Regions from separate parts of the Erwinia sorbitola genome, predicted to be linked through region 1. Evidence: predicted binding sites of a transcription regulator. Region 1 holds the regulator's gene; each other region holds the start of a gene.
The links. Region 1 encodes LexA, which represses DNA repair genes until DNA is damaged. Its sites were predicted from a motif close to TNCTGTATGTACATACAGNA; they were not measured.

Region 1 (6,623 bases):
GTGAGTCCAGCACCAGCCCAAGCTCATCCGTGCTCCAGCGCAGGAACAGCTCGCTCTTCAGCATCGGATAGATCACCGTAACCTGACGCAGCAGTTCAGCGCGGGTCAGCTCACGGTGTTGCATCACAATGGCGGCAATCAGCGACGGCATCACCAGCATATGGTGGATGTTGTTACGGTAGTAAGTCATCAGCACCGCCTGCTCGCGCGGCAGTACCACGATCTCGCCGATATTATCCTGCTCCAGCTCGAACTTATTCATACTGAGCGCATGTTCCAGCAGTGCTTCCGGAGTCATATCCGGCACGGTGGAATCAGGCGAGTACGGCACGTTACGCAGCAGCTGTACGTAGCAGTCGAGCTGCTCGGTCAGCTGTTCACGGGTCATAGAGCGCTGACGAGAAGCCAGCAGCGCAGTGACACACAGGTTCATGGCATTTGCCGCCCCTGCGTTGTTAATGCGAACCATCACTTTCTGCGCAATATCGTTCACCGCCGGGGTTAACCATGCGGGACGCTGTGCTTCAATCGGATCGATAGCCTCACGCCACTCAGGCACCTGCTGATTCAGATAAGCGACCAGCGGCAGCGGTTCACCAAAGTTCACATAGCCCTGGCCGAGGTTTCGCAGCTTACGTAGCCCGCGCACCATCGACATAAAGCCCTCTTTCTCTTTGGTCGCACCACGCAGCTCTTTGGCGTAAGTGCCCACTTCCATCACGTGCTCGTAACCAATATAGATAGGTACCAGAGTGATAGGGCGGTTACCGCCGCGCAGCATGGCCTGAATGGTCATCGACAGCGTACCGGTTTTTGGATCCAGCAGGCGACCGGTACGTGAACGTCCTCCTTCCACAAAGTACTCAACGGAATAACCACGAGTGAACAGTTCACCCAGGTATTCACGGAACACAGTGGAGTAGAGCTTATTGCCCTTGAAGGTACGACGAATAAAGAAGGCGCCCAGGCGACGGAAGATCGGGCCGGCTGGCCAGAAATTCAGGTTGATACCGGCAGCAATATGCGGCGGTACAAGGCCCTGGTGATAGAGGACATAGGAGAGCAACAGGTAGTCCATATGGCTGCGATGGCAGGGAACATAGACAATCTCATGACCGTCCTGTGCCAGCTGGCGCACGCGCTCACCGCCGTTGACGTTAATCCCCTGGTACAGCTTGCTCCACGTCCAGCCCATGATGCGGTCAGTCAGACGAATCGCTTCGTAGGAGAAGTCGGCGGCAATCTCTTCCATCAGCTCAACGGCATTCTGCTGTGCTTTTTCATGGGAGATTTTTTTACTGCGCGCTTCGTCCTCCACGGCTTTAGCAATCGCCTTGGACTTTAACAGCTTATTAAACAGATCCTGGCGAACCGGCAGACGCGGGCCAACAGCGGCAAGACGCTGGCGGGCAAAGTGCATACGTGCCACGCGTGCCAGCTTTTGAGCAATGATCTTGTCCGTACCGTGCTCGGTGGCCATATGGCGCAGCGACACCATTGGCGAGAAGCGAACAAAGCTATCGCGGCCCAGCCAGATGACGGCAAAGAACTTCTGGATGCCGTTTAGCATGCGCAGATGCGGTTGATTGTCACCCTGTACCTCACGGCCAGGTGCGCGACCAAACATCACTGATACCGGCACCATCTGCACATCCAGGTCAGGATGATTGCGGTGCAGGTCGAGATACTCATGGAACAGCTTGACCGATTCGAGATTCGGAACAAAATACGGGAACACGCGCGGGCCATCATGAATAAACACATGGCGTGGCAACACCGTACCGTCGATCTCCAGTGGTTCCAGCGGATCGGGCAGTTCTTGTTTGCGACACTGCTCACGCAGAGCAAGGAGATCGGCCTTTGAATCATAAGGCAGCACATACATAATAGGGCGCGAAGTATCGAGCCCGAGTTCGGCAACCGGTTCAGCCGGGATTGCTTTACTCTTTACCAGTAATTTAACTGGAAGATTCAATAAGTTATAATATAGATTACGCCAACCTGACATAGACAACATGAAGCCTCTTGTTAGCAAAGCGCCGCAAGCATACCAGAAAGCGCTAACAGAATCTGTGGTGTTAAAAAACCTGTAGTTCCACTCATTGACGTTAAACTTCTCAAAGGGTTCCCTGATTATGGCAAATAATGTCACCGGACTGACACGAATCATAAAAGCGGCCGGATATTCTTGGAAAGGCATCCTTGCTGCCTGGCAGCATGAAGCGGCATTTCGCCAGGAAGCCATCGCGGCAATAGTGGCGGTTATCGTCGCCTGCTGGCTGGATGTTGATGCCATCACCCGGGTGCTATTGATTGGCTCAGTGGTAATGGTGATTGTCGTCGAAATTATCAACAGCGCCATTGAAGCGGTGGTTGACCGCATTGGCAGCGAACTTCATCCGCTTTCAGGTCGAGCGAAAGATATGGGCTCTGCTGCCGTGCTGTTAACTATATTGCTGGCAATCTTCGTCTGGATCATGCTCTTAGTGCCATATTTGCGATGAGTTTTCTAAAATTCACTACAAACAGCCTTTCGCCCAAGTTTAGGTTTTAAATGTCTAAATACCTGTATATACTCACAGTCGACTGTATAAACAACCAGGGGGCGGGATGAAAGCACTTACGGCAAGGCAGCAGCAGGTCTATGATCTGATTCGCGACCACATTAATCAAACCGGTATGCCACCGACTCGTGCAGAGATCGCCGCGCAGCTCGGTTTCCGTTCCCCGAATGCTGCTGAAGAGCATCTGAAAGCCTTGGCGCGTAAAGGCGTGATTGAGATCGTTTCAGGTGCCTCTCGCGGTATCCGCCTGATGATGGAAGAAGAAGAAGGTCTTCCGCTGATTGGTCGGGTAGCCGCTGGTGAGCCTCTGCTGGCAGAACAACATATCGAAGGCCACTATAAGGTTGATCCTGACCTGTTTAAACCCGGTGCCGATTTCCTGCTGCGTGTCAGCGGTATGTCAATGAAAGACATCGGTATTATGGATGGTGATCTGCTGGCAGTACACAAAACGGAAGATGTGCGTAATGGGCAGGTCGTGGTGGCCCGCATTGACGATGAAGTCACGGTAAAACGCCTGAAAAGGCAGGGAAATACGGTGCAACTTCTGCCGGAAAACCCGGATTTCAAACCTATCGTGGTCGATCTGCGTCAGCAAACCCTGACCATTGAAGGTCTTGCGGTTGGCGTTATTCGCAACGGCAACTGGATTTAATCGTCACTCCTCGCTAAATCCTGCGCGCTGCTTCTGCGGCGCGTATATCATCTCTAATCAGCTCGACTCTGATGGATTCTGATGAAACTGCTTACCCCCGCAGATAAAAGCCTATGGCGGCTGGCGCTGCCAATGATCCTTTCAAATATCACCGTGCCACTCCTTGGCCTGGTGGATACTGCCGTTATCGGTCATCTCGACAGTCCCACGTACCTTGGCGGCGTGGCGATTGGAACAACTGTAACCAGCTTCCTGTTTATGCTGCTGCTGTTTTTACGCATGAGTACAACCGGGCTGACGGCGCAGGCATTCGGTGCCGGGGATAAATCTGCACTGGCACGCGCTCTGATGCAGCCGCTACTGTTGGCCTTGCTGGCCGGAATAGTGTTTATTTTGTTTAAAACCCCGATAACTCACCTCGCACTGGGCCTGACCGGCGGCAGTGACGAAGTGCTGCACCAGGCAGCCCTGTTTATGCAGGTGCGCTGGCTTAGTGCTCCGGCAACGCTGGCTAACCTTGTGCTGCTGGGCTGGTTGCTCGGAGTGCAGTACGCCCGTGCTCCGGTGATACTGCTGGTGGTGGGCAACCTGGTAAATATTCTGCTCGACCTGTGGTTCGTTATCGGTCTGAAGTGGGGTGTGCAGGGCGCGGCGGCGGCCACTGCAATTGCTGAATACATCAGCCTGATCGTTGGCCTGTTGCTGGTGTGGCGGGTCATGGTACTGCGCGGTCTGACGCTGCGGCTGATGCTGGCAGCCTGGCGCGGTGACGTGGGACGACTGCTGCGTTTAAACCGCGATATCATGCTGCGCTCACTACTGCTGCAAATCTGTTTTGCATCGCTGACCATCTTCGGTGCGCGACTGGGCAATGATGTGGTAGCAGTAAACGCTGTACTGCTGATGTTTCTCACCTTTACGGCCTATGCACTGGATGGCTTTGCTTATGCGGTTGAGGCCTGCTCCGGGGAAGCCTACGGGGCGAAAAATAGTAAGCAGTTACTCAACGTGTGGCACGCTGCCTGTCGGCAATCGTTAGTGGTGGCGTTAGGTTTCTCTCTGTTTTATGCCCTGTTTGGCGAGAATATCGTTGCGCTGTTGACCTCTCTGGAACCGCTACGCCAGCTTGCCGATCGGTATTTGTGGTGGCAGGTGTTAATGCCGCTGGCTGGCGTAGGCTGCTATCTCCTCGATGGGATGTTCATCGGTGCCACCCGTGCCAGTGAAATGCGTAACAGTATGGCCATTGCTGCGCTGGGTTTCGGTCTTACGCTGTGCTCCGTTCCCTGGCTGGGTAATCATGGCCTGTGGCTGGCAGTAACGCTGTTCCTGCTGTTACGAGGGGTAACGCTGTGGGTTATCTGGCGTCGGCACTGGCGTAATGATAGCTGGTTTGCTCACTGAAATATTTGCTTACGTAAGCCGATAAGTTATTAAATTGCTGATTTTAAATGACTTTGTATCTGTTTTGGAGCGTCAGGGCAGGGGGTTAGCGGTCATATTGCATTTTCTCTACTACAATTATCTCTGTGTCAGGCGCTTCACCAGATAATTCTCTGGCTAATAAGCCAAATTCTGAGACAAAGAAGCTGTTTTAACCCAAGGTAGAGGAATCACATTATGAATAAAGACGAAGCCGGCGGTAACTGGAAACAGTTTAAAGGTAAAGTGAAAGAACAATGGGGTAAGCTGACCGATGATGACCTGACGGTCGTTGAAGGTAAACGCGATCAGCTGGTAGGTAAAATTCAGGAACGCTACGGCTATCAAAAAGATCAAGCCGAAAAAGAGCTAAGTGACTGGGAAACCCGTCACAACCACCGCTGGTAATACAGCGGCTCCTGCCAGGACATTGCTCCTATACCGGCACAAGGATAGTGCCACTCAGCTCTAACCCTTCCCTTAAATATTTATACTAACGCCCACGTTTTTTGCTTTGCACACTATGATCGTGCTGGCACGCATCCTGATGTGTACAGGCTTCAATTTCCCCGCATTGCTGACAAAATCCATGCGCCTCAATCACGCTATGACTCAGTTTAAAACCTGACTTCAGGGCCAGTGATTTCAGAATATCTTCCACTCCATCGGCTTGTTGCTCCGTCACCGAACCACAGCGGCCACAAATCAGCATTGCTGAGGTGTGAGACGGTTCTTCAAAATGATGGCAGACCACATAGCTGTTAGTGGACTCAACGCGATGGATAAAGCCCTGCTCAAGCAGAAAGTCCAGTGCACGATAGATAGTCGGGGGCTTTGCCTGAGGTTCAGAGGCACGCAGCAAATCCAGCAGATCGTAGGCGCTGATAGCTCCATTCTGCTCGCTCATCAGGCGCAGCACTTCAAAACGCTGCGGCGTCAGGCGCACGCTGCGCTGCTGACAGATAGCTTCTGCCTGTGACAGGATTTTTTCAGCGCTAATAATATTCATTGTTCCCCTCCTCAGGCAATTTCAGGATGTTATTTTATCACATCTGCAACAAAACACCGAACTCACCGTCCTGCGACTCCCGGCCAACAAAATTCTGCCCGACAATCTCGATTATTCACTGGTATTGCTGCTAAGTGCAGAAGGTTAAAAAAATTTCACCATTGTCTTGATGGCACCAGGGCCACTATTTTTTTATTCAGCCGGGCTAATCAGATTTGCAGGGCTTAAGGTTCGTGTCTACCTTTTGCAAAGGGCTATGTGCGTTTGGCACTGAAAAAAACAGATGTGAAACGTTCAACTGTTAGCGTGATAACAGATTAATAAAATGGCAATGACCTGATAAGCCCACTCATCTTCTCTCAGTTCACAGCAATGAAATGGTGCCTTTATGTTCATTATTCAGGCATCCGGTTATGCGCGTTCTTGCGCATTCGCTTTTTTCATTTTTTAAAGGTGGGTTTGGGGTCAATGGCAAATAAATTCAAGAAATTAATCGGATTTTCCCGACCAGTAGTATTACCCGCTCTGTTGTTTACTCCATTGAGTGTGTTTGCTGCGGGTAACTACTTTGATGCCCGAAATGATGCGATGGGGGGAACAGGTGTGGCATCTTCCAGCTATGGTTCAGCTGTACTGGCTAACCCGGCGTTGATGACCAAAGCCCGCCCGGAGGATAGCGTCAGCATCATACTGCCTGTAGCAGGCGCGCAGATCAGCGATAAGGGAAAGCTGGTCGATAAAGTGGATGACCTGACCGATTCGGTCAACAATTACAAAGGACTGGCGGATAACATCACCTTCCCCTTCTCCCCAACGGATATTGCACGTGCTCAGGACGCGGCTGGCGATCTTGCTGGTCAGCTGCGTGATATTAAAGGACAGAAAGCCTGGGCTAACGCCGGAGCTGCATTTGCGGTGACAGTACCCAATGAAGTGCTGCCTTTCGCATTTGTCACTAAAGCTTACGGTACTG
Region 2 (5,615 bases), 2.3 Mb from region 1:
TTTACTGTGCCCTCTTACCGATTCAGGGATAAAAAAAACCCGGCAAATGCCGGGTTGATAAACAGTTACAACGCTTATGTGGATAACTGTCTTTGTATTAAGTTACATGGGTTTTTGCGTACGCGTGAGCAGGGAAAACAAATTTCACGCATTTTTTCAGTACCGCTAGTTTATTAAAAAAATAGCATCATCCCGGATCCCCGCCCTTAACCACACCAGGATTATCCTTAGGGCTGTACCGGTCGGCGTCAGATTATTGCCAGGCAAAATCTCACATTATGATCGCGATCAAAACATGCCTTTCGTGGACGGAACAGCATTAATTACCAGGAAAAACCAGATAACGAAGGATCCCTATGAACGCCGCTTTACTCTTTTCTCTGCTGCTGATTGGTGGGCCATTGATGGGGTTTTTAGTGATTATCGGCGTCTGCCTGCCGGGCATTTTGCTGGCGTTATGGCATCTGCTCGGAGAAAGGATGCATCTCAAAAGCGAGCATTAGCCTGGTTTTATTTCGCCACCGGAAAATCTGCATAGCGCGTAGTGTAAGCGGGCGACAGCATCTCCCGCTTCATCGCCCAGCTTTTATCTATTCCCTGCCCGGCAAACCAGACTTTACCCTTGCCAGACTGGTTCAGAGCATCAAGCACGCCCATCAGCGCCTCACTGTTGGCCTTCGGCTGATGTTCATCAAACAGGTTTAGCTGGGCCACGCCGCGGCTGAAGAAGTCCCCCAGCATCACTCCGGCTTTCATATAACGATGCCCCTCAACCCAGATACGGTCGAGCGACTCCGATGCCACGCGGATAATGTCCCGCGTATCATTAGAGGGAGTCAGCAGCGTACCCGAAGCCTGATTACCATAGAAGATTTCCCCTTCCGCATGGGGGCTGGTGCGCAGAAAAACGCTGATAAAGCGGCAAAATTGTTTTTCCTGACGCAGTTTTTCCGCAGCACGCTCGGCATAGGCGCAGATGGCCTGATGCATCTCTTCATAAGCCGTAATCCGATGTCCAAACGAGCGGCTACAGATAATCTGCTGCTTAGTGGGCGCAAACTCTTCCATGCCAAGACAGGATTCGCCGCGCAGCTCGCGGGCGGTTCTCTCCAGTACCACATTAAAATGTTTGCGAAGAACCCAGAGAGAGGACTCCGCCAGCTGTAACGCATTCTCAATACCCATCAGATTGAGTTTTTTAGCAATTCTGCGCCCCACTCCCCACACCTCTTCTACCGGTACCAGTGCCAGCAATCTGCGCTGGCGATCGATATTCGACAGATCCACCACGCCGCCGGTTTTATGCCATTTTTTAGCGGCATAGTTGGCGAGTTTTGCCAGCGTCTTCGTTGGGCCAATCCCCACGCCCACCGTCAGGCCCGTATCTCTCAGAATGCGATGGCGCATCTGGTGACCAAAAGCATCCAGCGCCATACAGTTCTCTACCCCGGTAACGTTAATAAAGGCTTCATCAATGGAGTAAATTTCTACGCCTGGCGCCATCTCCGTCAGTAACGTCATTACCCGGTGGCTGAGGTCAGCATAAAGCGCATAGTTAGAGCTGAAAACATGCACATGCTGACGGTACAGCTCCTGTTTCAGCTTGAAATAGGGTGCGCCCATTTTTATCCCCAGCGCTTTGGCTTCAGCGGATCGGGAAATCACACAGCCATCGTTGTTCGATACCACCACCACGGGTTTTCCCGCCAGATCCGGGCGAAAAACCGTTTCACAGGACGTGTAGAAGCTGTTGACATCTACCAGCGCAAACATCGTTATTTATGCGCTTTAAGGGTAAAGGTCACCACGCCGAAGATCTCCAGCTCTTCCTCACTCAGAAAGGAGATCGCAGAATACTGGCTGTTATGGGGAACCAGTTGCAGAGAGGGCCGGGTGCGCAGCTCTTTTACCGTGAACTCGCCGGCTACGGCGGCGACCACAATATCGCCATGCACGGCGCTCAGAGAACGATCCACAATCAGCAGATCCCCATCGCCTATTCCTGCGCCGCGCATTGAGTCACCGCTGACCTTGATAAAGTAGGTGGCGCTGGGATGTTTAATCGCAAACTTATTGAGGTCAAGCCGATCTTCAACATAGTCCTGAGCCGGGCTGGGAAAGCCGCAGGGTACGCGCTCAAGGAACAGCGGCAGCTGCATGGTGTGATAACTGTTGGCCGGGTGAATGAACTGCATAATATAAATCTCAATGACACTGTATTTATATACAGTATTACCATTCGCGGTAATCAATCAAGCATCTTGTCAGATGATTCCGGGAAGAGTTTGAAGTCACTCTATATTTAGCACTTAGCGGTAAGACGGCCAGGGTTACGCTATGCTGTAAAAATCATGAAGCCTGCACGTAAACTCACGTTTTCTAACGATAAATGCTACCGCCGGGTGTACCCCATCAATGAACAACTCTTAAAGCAGAAAAAATGTTATTAACCTGCATAGCAACCCATACAAACAGGTATATGCATGATAACCAGGCCTCCCCTCGAATTTAATGATGCTTTTCCCTGGATGATCTTATGTGATTTTGATGGAACGATTAGCGCTGAAGACACTACGGATACCCTGCTCGCACGCTTTGCTCTTCCCGGCTGGGAAAGGCTGGAACAGCAGTGGCTGGCGGGAGAGATAGGCTCCGGAGAGTGTATGTCCGGGCAAATTGCGCTACTCGATATGACGCGTGAAGCGCTGGATAATTGTCTCAGCGGCATCAGTATTGATCCTGCATTTAAACAGTTTGTCGCCCTCGCCCGGCGTCTGAATGTCCCCCTGAAGATTGTCAGCGACGGGCTGGATTACGCTATTCAGCGCATCCTCGATCGCCATGGTCTGGGGCATTTAACGGTCATCGCTAACCACCTCGAGCAGCAGGGTGAACGGAGCTGGGGGCTGCAATTTCCCTGGCGTGCGCCCCACTGCCGCTGCGCTAACGGGGTATGTAAATGTGCCATTGCTCAAAGGGTTAAAGGCCGCGTACTGATGGTGGGCGACGGACATTCCGATTTTTGCGTTGCTGCACAAGCCGACCATGTTCTGGCAAAGGGCAGTTTAATCGGTGAGTGCCGCCGTAAAGGTATTGCACACACGGCATTTAATGACTTTAGCGATGCCGTGCCTGCCCTGGAACAGCTGCTGAACTCACCTGACGGGAAGTGTCCCCCCTTTTCTTTTAATCCGCTGATGCCGTGGAGGACTCATGATTAACAACCATGATCTCCTGCCGCCTGCAACCCACAGGATCGGCGTAGCAAACTTATTGATGGTATGAGTCAACTCACCCTGATTTTATGGCTGTTAAACGTCCTGGTCGATACCTGCGGCCAGCTCTCTTTTAAGGCCGCCACGCGCCACAGCGGGCAATCCAGTAGTCTCACCTGGTGGCGCTATATGCTCTGTCATGGCTGGATCTGGCTGGGAGTGGGCTGCTATGTGCTGCAATTTGTCCTCTGGCTGGCCTTTCTGTCGCTGGTGCCGCTTTCCGTCGGAGTGATGCTGGGTGCCATCAGTGTCGTCGTGATTATGATTGCCGGGAGGCTGTGGTTTAAGGAGCGCTTAAGCAAATGGCGCATCATTGGCATCCTGCTGATCGCGCTGGGTGTGGTGGCTGTAGGAATGGAATGATGAAACGCTTTTATCTGCTGGGATTTATTGCCCTGATGCTATTTGATACGCTGGCACAGGTCAGTTTTAAATACACGGCGATCCACGCCTCCCCACTAACGCTGGATGCCGCATGGCTGGGGCGGATCTTTACCCATCCCTGGGTATATATTGCCTTTGCCGGTTATATGGGCGCTTTTTATACCTGGATGACACTGCTCAGGCACGCACCGGTTGGCCCCGCTTTTGCCGCTTCGCATCTTGATGTTGTCTCCGTGACGCTGGTATCCATTTGGCTGTTTAACGATGAGCTTACTCTGGTAAAAATTATCGGCGGCATACTGATCCTGCTGGGTATTCTGTGCCTGGCAAAAGATGCGGGAACTCACCTGTCACACTAAAACAGCGCCAAAAAAACGCCCCGTAAATACGGGGCGTTAGCTGACTGAACAACACAGAGTATGGTAATCACATCTCTTTTTTAGCGCGTACGATCAGCTGATCCAGCAGCTCAATCGCCTGATGGATTTCGGCACGGCTGATTTCCAGTGACGGCGCAAACGTAATCACATTTTTGTAGTATCCGCCCACATCCAGCACCAGCCCGGTTTTCTGCCCGTGATAGTCCAGAGTACCGGATAATCCAATATCCACCATTTTATCCAGCAGCGGCTTATTGGGTGTAAAGCCATCGGCAGTACAGAGTTCGGCGCGCAGCGCCAGGCCCAGGCCATCCACATCGCCAATTTCCGGGTGGCGCAGCTGCAACGACTTCAGCCCTTCCAGGAAACAGGCTCCGCTTTCCATAACCTGTTTCTCATAATCTTTTTCCGCCAGCATATGCATCACTTCCAGCCCGACTGAGGTTCCCAATGGGTTAGAGGCAAAGGTTGAATGAGTTGATCCTACCGGGAAGGTCACTGGATTAATCATCTCTTCACGCGCCCAGATACCAGCCAGCGGATTCAGGCCGTTGGTTAATGCCTTACCAAATACCAGCACGTCCGGTGTGATACCAAAGTGCTCAACCGACCAGAGCTTGCCGGTACGATAGAAACCCATCTGGATCTCATCAACCACCAGCAGAATGCCGTGCTCGTCGAGTACTTTTTTCAGGCCTTTATAGTAGTTACGCGGCGGAATAACATAGCCGCCGGTTCCCTGAACGGGTTCAATATAGAATGCAGCATATTCGGACTGCCCGGCTTTAGGATCCCATACTCCGTGATACTCGTTGGCAAACAGGCGTGCAAAGTCGGCAATAAGTTTTTCTGCATACTCTTCCGCTGTCATCCCTTTTTGACGCCGGAACGGATAAGGGAACGGAATAAACTGAGCACGTTCGCCAAAATGACCAAAACGACGCCGGTAACGGTAGCTGGAGGTAATCGAAGATGCTCCCAGGCTGCGCCCATGGTAGCCACCTTCGAAGGCAAACATCAGGCTTTTACCGTTACAGTAGTTACGCACCAACTTCAGGGAGTCATCAATAGACTGTGAGCCGCCTACGTTATAGTGAACACGCCCCGGCAGACCAAACTTACGTTCCATATCCTGAGCAATAGCTTTACTTAATTCAATTTTGGTTGGGTGCAGATACTGGCTGGCAATCTGCGGCAGCACATCAATCTGGCGTTTGAGAACATTATCCAGCCGCGGGTTGGCATAGCCAAAATTAACTGCGGAATACCACATCTGAAGATCCAGATAAGGCGTTCCTTCCGCATCGAAAAGGTAACTACCCCTACAGCTATCAAAAATTTTTGGCGTACTGACATAATGCACGGTATCACCATGTGAACAATATTTAGCTTCATCTGCTAGCAGTTGTTCTTCATACGGAGTCATACAAAGTCCTTATTTTGGCTTGACGAGGTGGCCTGAGTTTATCAGCCCCCCTCATTCACATGACCGCCGGTTTTTGACTAAAATTACCTTGTATTACTTTTTTATGCATGTCGTTTAATCTTTATAGAAGTTAGCGTTAATCAACTCTAA
Region 3 (6,623 bases), 1.3 Mb from region 1:
CAATAAAATCAGAGACCTGGAAGAAATTGCGTTTGGTACGGTAAGCGAAGACCAGCATCACCACGATCACGCCAATCAGGCCACCGTGGAATGACATGCCGCCATCCCAGACTTTGAAGAGGTATAGCGGATTATCAAGGAACAGCGGCAAATTGTAGAACAGCACGTAACCAATACGCCCGCCGAGGAATACCCCGAGGAAGCCTGCATATAGCAGATTTTCTACTTCTTCTTTTTTCCAACCGCTGCCTGGTTTATTGGCCCGGCGCACGGCCAGCCACATTGCGAAAACGAAACCTACCAGGTACATCAGTCCGTACCAGTGCAGTGAAACCGGTCCGACGGAGAAAATCACCGGATCAAATTGGGGGAAAGCCAGATAGCCGTTATTCATCTTTCACCATTAGTAAAGTCAGTCCTGGCAGGCAGCCGAATTGAGCGGGCGCTGCATTAAGGCGCGCATCATAGCATAAGCGGGATTATTGCGGCCCGGGCTAACTGTAAACTTTATTAAGCGTACGTGATTACAACGAGCACTGCCCGGGGTCACAACAGCAAATACAATGACCCTGAAATCCTGGTTCAGGCGTTATTGTTACAGCCAGTCTGCTCACGGCCAGCGCACAGGCAACGGAGCGTACTCCGGTACGTGAGTATGACGAGCACTGCCCGGGGGCAGGATGGCAAATAAAACAGCCTAAAATCCTGTTTCAGGCGTTATTGTTGCAGCCAGTCTGCTCACGGCCAGCGCACAGGCAACGGAGCGTACTCCGGTACGTGAGTATGACGAGCACTGCCCGGGGGCTGAATGGCAAATAAAATAGCCTGAAATCCTGTTTCAGGCGTTATTGTTGCAGCCAGTCCTGTCACAGCCAACGCACAGGCAACGGAGCGCACTCCGGTACGTGAGTATGGCGAGCACTGCCCGGGGGCTGAATGGCAAATAAAACAGCCTGAAATCCTGTTTCAGGCGTTATTGTTGCAGCCAGTCCTGTCACAGCCAACGCACAGGCAACGCACAGGCAACAGAGCGTACTCCGGTACGTGAGTATGACGAGCACTGCCCGGGGGCAGAATGGCAAATAAAATAGCCTCAAACAGGATTTTTCAGCGGCCGCCGCGAATCAGCCCCCCCAACCCCCTCCGCTCCATAAACGACGCGACATGATGGCGCACTTCGGTAGCAAACTGCGCTTCCAGACCGCGTTGCGCGAGGGTTTTTGCATCTTCGTGGTCGAGGTGACTTAGCAGATATTTTACCCGCGCCACATTGCGCCCGTTCATGCTGAGATGGTGATAACCCATGCCGACCAGCAGCGCTACACACATCGGGTCACCGGCCATTTCACCACACAGGCAGAGTTCAATGCCCGCAACACGGGTCTCATCGGCAACGCTTTTTAACGCCCGCAGCATTGCCGGATGCAGACTGTCATAGAGACTTGCCACCCGGGTATTATTACGATCGACTGCCAGCAGGTATTGCGTTAAATCGTTGGTGCCAACTGAGACAAAGTCCACGCGATTTTTTAGCTGCCCTATCATAAAGATCATCGACGGCACTTCGACCATAATGCCTATGCGCGGCTGTGGGATGTCATAGCCGAGCATCTCTTCCACTTCACGTGCGGCACGGGCGATCAGGCGGCGAGCCTCGTCTATCTCTTCAAGGCTGGTGATCATCGGCAGCAGAATATTGAGGTTTCCACTGGCGACGTTTGCACGCAGCATGGCTCGCAGCTGCACAAGGAAAATCTCCGGCTGGTCAAGCGTCAGACGGATGCCGCGCCAGCCAAGGCATGGGTTCTCTTCGCTGATGGGCATATAGGGTAGCTGTTTGTCAGCACCGACATCCAGGGTACGCAGGGTGACGGGTTTATCCAGAAACAGTTGCAACATGCCCTGATACTGCGCCACCTGCTCTTCCTCTGACGGGAAGCCGTTTTGCAGCATAAACGGAATTTCGGTGCGATAGAGGCCCACACCATCCACCCGATTACCCAGTATCTGCTCATGCTCGGCGCTTAAACCCGCGTTGAGCATCACTTTTACCGGCTCGCCGCTTTTCAGCGCACCCGGCAGGAAAACAAAATCTTCCGCCAGCAGACTCAGCTCATTCTCTTCGCTGATCAGACGCTGATATTCTTGTACCAGCACCGGCTCCGGGTCGACCAGCAGCTCTCCACGGTAGCCGTCAACAATCAGCAGGCGTCCTTTCAGGAGCTCGGGCTGAATATCTGCGCCCATCACCGTAGGAATGCCCATTGCGCGTACCATAATCGCCGCATGGGAGTTGGCTGCGCCATCACGCACCACCACGCCAGCCAGCCGGTCACGCGGCAGTTCGGCCAGCGTGGTAGCGGTCAGCTCGTCGGCGACCAGCACAAAACGCTCAGGCCAGGTATTAGTGCCCTGCATGGTATCGTCGAGCTGGAACAGCAGGCGCTGCCCCAGAACACGCAGATCACCCGCGCGCTCACGCAGATAGCTATCCTGTAAACTGGCAAACTGAGCGGCAAATTTTTCGATAACAGTTTTGACCGCCCACTCGGCCACCGAACCGGCATCGATCTCCGCCAGCAGATCTTTTTTCAGCCGCGCATCACTGAGCAGATGCGAATAGAGATCGAAGATCGCTGCACTCTCTTTATGCATACTGGCGGTGAAACGCTTGCTGTAACGGCGGAATTCGTTAGATGCCTCGGTCATCGCCAGCGCCAGCCTTTCGCGTTCACGCACCGTATCGAGGGTGGATGCCGCTGAGACGTTTTCCAATGACGGCTGGCTGGAGTCAACCCAGCCTTGTGCTACGGCAACGCCGGGGGCAGCGGCCAGCGCACGGATACGGGTCTGCCGATACTGGCCAAACAGAGTATTAAGCTGTGACTGCGAGAGGATGGCCGCCAGCTGCGTGGCCAGCGTAACCAGAAAAGACTCTTCACTTTCATCAAACTGGCGATGTTCACGCTGCTGAACCACCAGCACACCAAGCAGCTGACGGCGGCTGATAATGGGCACGCCAAGAAAGGAACGGAAGCGCTCTTCTTTAACGGAAGGAATATATTTAAAGCTGGGATGCTTTTGCGCATCTGCCAGGTTAATCGGCTCCGCCAGCCTGCCAACTAAGCCAACGATGCCTTCATCAAATGCCAGGGCAACGGTGCGCCCACGAGGCTTTTTTAGCCCACGGGTAGCCATCAGGTAATAGCAGCGACGATCGTGATCCGCGAGGTAGACCGAACAGACTTCGGTTTGCATCGCCAGACAGATTTCGTTAACCAAAATATCCAGCGCCTCGGTAAGCCGGGGCGCTGCCGCCACTTTCTCAACTATTTCGCGTAGCTGTGTGAGCATAATCTACGTGGCTTAACCTCTCTTCCGTCGAAAACCTGGCGTATTTCGCTGTACGGTATTCTCTTGCAGGGGCATAACCACACCGGCAAACTCTTTCATTACACGGCGGTAAACGTCGCGTTTAAAAGAGACTACCTGGCGTACCGGATACCAGAAGCTCACCCAACGCCAGCCATCAAACTCCGGCGTACTGCTGGTTTGCATATTGATATCCGCGTCATTGCACATCAACTGCAGAAGATACCACTTCTGTTTTTGGCCGATACAAACCGGCTTTGTGTCCCAACGCACCAAACGTTTTGGCAACTTATATCGTAACCAGTTACGGGTGGATGCAAGGATGCGAACATCCTTACGGTTCAAACCGACTTCCTCGAAAAGTTCGCGGTACATCGCCTGCTCCGCAGTCTCACCGGGATTGATTCCTCCCTGTGGAAACTGCCAGGAGTGCTGACCAAAACGCCTGGCCCACAACACCTGTCCCTGCTTGTTACAAATTACGATACCAACATTCGGGCGGTAGCCATCATCATCGATCACCGGACTACCTCAAACTAAAACTGGATGTTCTGATTGTTTCATACTCCTTACAGACGGTAAACCACTGCTTTTAGAGGACGTGTCTGCGTCTGACTGGGATAACTTGTGCTTTTTGGCAAAGTTATAAACAGAAAGCACGGTAAAAACGCGATCTTATTCACGTTTTCTGTGGATAGCTTTGTGCAGAACTCTGTTAACACATGGGGAAAACTTTCTGACTGCCAGAAATCGGCACTTTTCAAACTCAGAATAACCCCATATTAATCATCATCTTTAGCCTTTAACCACAGGCTTTTAACCGTCTGTCATGCGGCTGTCATCATCAGCTGATCGTCAACTGGTGAAAGATCGAACGCCTGAGACGTTATCCACAGAATATGTCGATTAGTTAGTCATAAAAAACCTGAAACGGGGGAAAAGTGCCTACGTCAAGGCTGTAAATGGAAACAGTATTATCATAAAAAGTGAGTTATCCCATTTTTCTGTGGATAACTACCCGTGTGATCCTGTTCATTGTCGGTGACAACCCGGGTAAAACTGTCGGGGAAAAGCTTTTTTGCCCGATGCACGGGATTAAAAAAGCATGATTTATCATGCTATTATTAGTGTTTTCCCCAGACCTGTCAGCAATATTATCTGTGTGGGTAAAAGGCGGCTACTTTTTGAACAAATCACGGGCGTTATTATGATTGGAGAACTTTACGTCGTTCCCCCTCCACAAAATGAAGAGGAACTGATGGCGCGCGCTACTGCTCTGGCAGGCTATACGCTGGGTGAACTGGCGCTGCGCATCAACCTGCCAATCCCGCGCGATCTGAAGCGTGATAAGGGCTGGGTTGGGCTGCTGCTGGAGCGTTATCTCGGTGCCAGCGCTGGCAGTAAGCCAGAGCAGGATTTTGCCGGGATCGGCGTTGAGCTGAAAACTATTCCGGTTGACGCCAGCGGCCGCCCGCTGGAAACCACCTTTGTCTGCGTGGCACCGCTCACGGGTAACAGCGGGGTGACCTGGCACAATAGCCACGTCCGCCATAAGCTAACGCGGGTGCTGTGGGTGCCGGTGGAAGGTGACCGTGCGATCCCGCTGGAACAGCGCCATGTGGGTTCTCCGCTACTCTGGAGTCCAAACGCCGAAGAGGAGCTACAGCTCCAGCGTGACTGGGAAGAGTTGATGGATATGATCGTACTGGGTCAGGTGGAACAGATCACTGCGCGTCATGGGGAAGTGCTGCAAATTCGGCCCAAAGCGGCAAACAGCAAAGCCCTGACGGAAGGAATTGGCCGTGACGGTCAGCCGATTATGACGCTGCCACGTGGTTTTTACCTGAAAAAAACCTTTACCGCACCGCTGCTGGCCCGGCATTTCCTGCTATAAAAAAGCGCTGTAAAGATTTTTCCCTCGGTCGTCAACCTTGAGTATAATCGCCGTTTAATTTTCGTTTAACTTTCATTGAATTTAGGGTGCAACATTACAATGTTTGACTGGATTGCCGATCCCAATGCCTGGTTAGCTCTCGGAACGCTGACAATCCTTGAGATTGTTCTCGGTATCGATAATATTATTTTCCTCTCACTGGTGGTGGCGAAGCTGCCTAAGCACCAGCAAAATACCGCCCGCCGTATTGGCCTGGCCGGTGCAATGCTGATGCGCCTGGGCCTGCTGGCTTCAATTGCCTGGGTTATCCGCCTGACCGATCCGCTGTTTACTCTGATGGATCATGCTTTTTCAGCTCGCGATCTGATTCTGCTGTTTGGTGGATTATTCCTGCTGTGGAAGTCGAGCATGGAAATTCATGAAACCATTGAAGGCGGCGGCGGCGAGCATAATACCAACGTGCATTCGTTTGTTGGCGCCATTGTGCAGATCATGATGCTGGATATTATCTTCAGTCTTGATTCTGTTATTACTGCGGTAGGGCTGTCAGACCATCTGGTTATTATGATGGCGGCGGTGGTCATTGCGGTGCTGGTGATGATGTTTGCTGCACGTGCTATCGGTGATTTTGTTGATCGTCACCCGTCGGTGAAAATGCTGGCGCTGGCATTCCTCATCCTCGTTGGCTTCACCCTGATGCTGGAAAGCTTCAATATCCATATTCCTAAAGGCTACATCTATTTCGCCATGTTCTTCTCAATGGCGGTGGAATGCCTCAATCTGGCACGTAATAAAAAACGTCCGTTGTAATATCCCCCCCTGCCCGGTCTGTCTGGCCGGGCAGGATAATAGTACTGATGCCATGTCAATGCTGCATTGTGCTCACATCCCATTTTCAGACTCATGCGATTATCGCGACAGGGAAAATAGTTTATTACTACACTTATCTACATTTATAAGTGTTGAATGGTCGAGTAAGGGAGATGAATATGAAGTGGCTTTTTAGTGCAGCGGTGCTGGGCCTGGTAGTATTAGCCAGCGGTTGCAGCAGTAATTATGTGATGGCAACCAAAGACGGCAAGATGATTATGACCGATGGCAAACCAAAGATTGATAAAGAGACGGGGCTGGTGAAATACACCGATGATTCCGGTCACGAGCTGCAAATTAACGGCGATGAAGTCTCTTCCATCGTAGAACGTTAAACACATTATGCCACCTGCGCCCCGGCGGCTTCAGGTGGCTTCCCGAAATCCACTCTTCCCCCACTCCCTTAGCACGGTTATAGTCAATAGCGGGGTATCTGGCATTTAGCGCCAGCCCCAGGCAAACAGCCCTGTTGCGGACGCCTGATGTC

Region 2: a site for LexA is predicted at 2,213-2,232, ahead of umuD (translesion error-prone DNA polymerase V autoproteolytic subunit). Genes of this name have one in related genera too.
Region 3: a site for LexA is predicted at 4,327-4,346, ahead of mutH (DNA mismatch repair endonuclease MutH). Genes of this name have one in related genera too.

What each region holds. Positions count from the first base shown of each region.
Region 1 covers NZ_CP046509.1:4,305,970-4,312,592, reverse strand. Annotated here, with positions in the region: gene plsB (glycerol-3-phosphate 1-O-acyltransferase PlsB) at 1-2,008, opposite strand, end outside; gene GN242_RS19550 (diacylglycerol kinase) at 2,136-2,504, shown strand; gene lexA (transcriptional repressor LexA) at 2,611-3,219, shown strand; gene dinF (MATE family efflux transporter DinF) at 3,301-4,623, shown strand; gene GN242_RS19535 (CsbD family protein) at 4,840-5,049, shown strand; gene zur (zinc uptake transcriptional repressor Zur) at 5,135-5,644, opposite strand; gene GN242_RS19525 (conjugal transfer protein TraF) at 6,119-6,623, shown strand, end outside.
Region 2 covers NZ_CP046509.1:1,879,368-1,884,982, reverse strand. Annotated here, with positions in the region: gene GN242_RS08440 (hypothetical protein) at 357-503, shown strand; gene umuC (translesion error-prone DNA polymerase V subunit UmuC) at 511-1,773, opposite strand; gene umuD (translesion error-prone DNA polymerase V autoproteolytic subunit) at 1,776-2,195, opposite strand; gene GN242_RS08425 (MtnX-like HAD-IB family phosphatase) at 2,484-3,221, shown strand; gene GN242_RS08420 (EamA family transporter) at 3,282-3,638, shown strand; gene GN242_RS08415 (EamA family transporter) at 3,635-4,018, shown strand; gene GN242_RS08410 (aspartate aminotransferase family protein) at 4,086-5,465, opposite strand.
Region 3 covers NZ_CP046509.1:892,300-898,922, reverse strand. Annotated here, with positions in the region: gene lgt (prolipoprotein diacylglyceryl transferase) at 1-394, opposite strand, end outside; gene ptsP (phosphoenolpyruvate--protein phosphotransferase) at 1,108-3,354, opposite strand; gene rppH (RNA pyrophosphohydrolase) at 3,367-3,894, opposite strand; gene mutH (DNA mismatch repair endonuclease MutH) at 4,580-5,266, shown strand; gene GN242_RS04005 (TerC family protein) at 5,366-6,076, shown strand; gene GN242_RS04000 (YgdI/YgdR family lipoprotein) at 6,256-6,471, shown strand.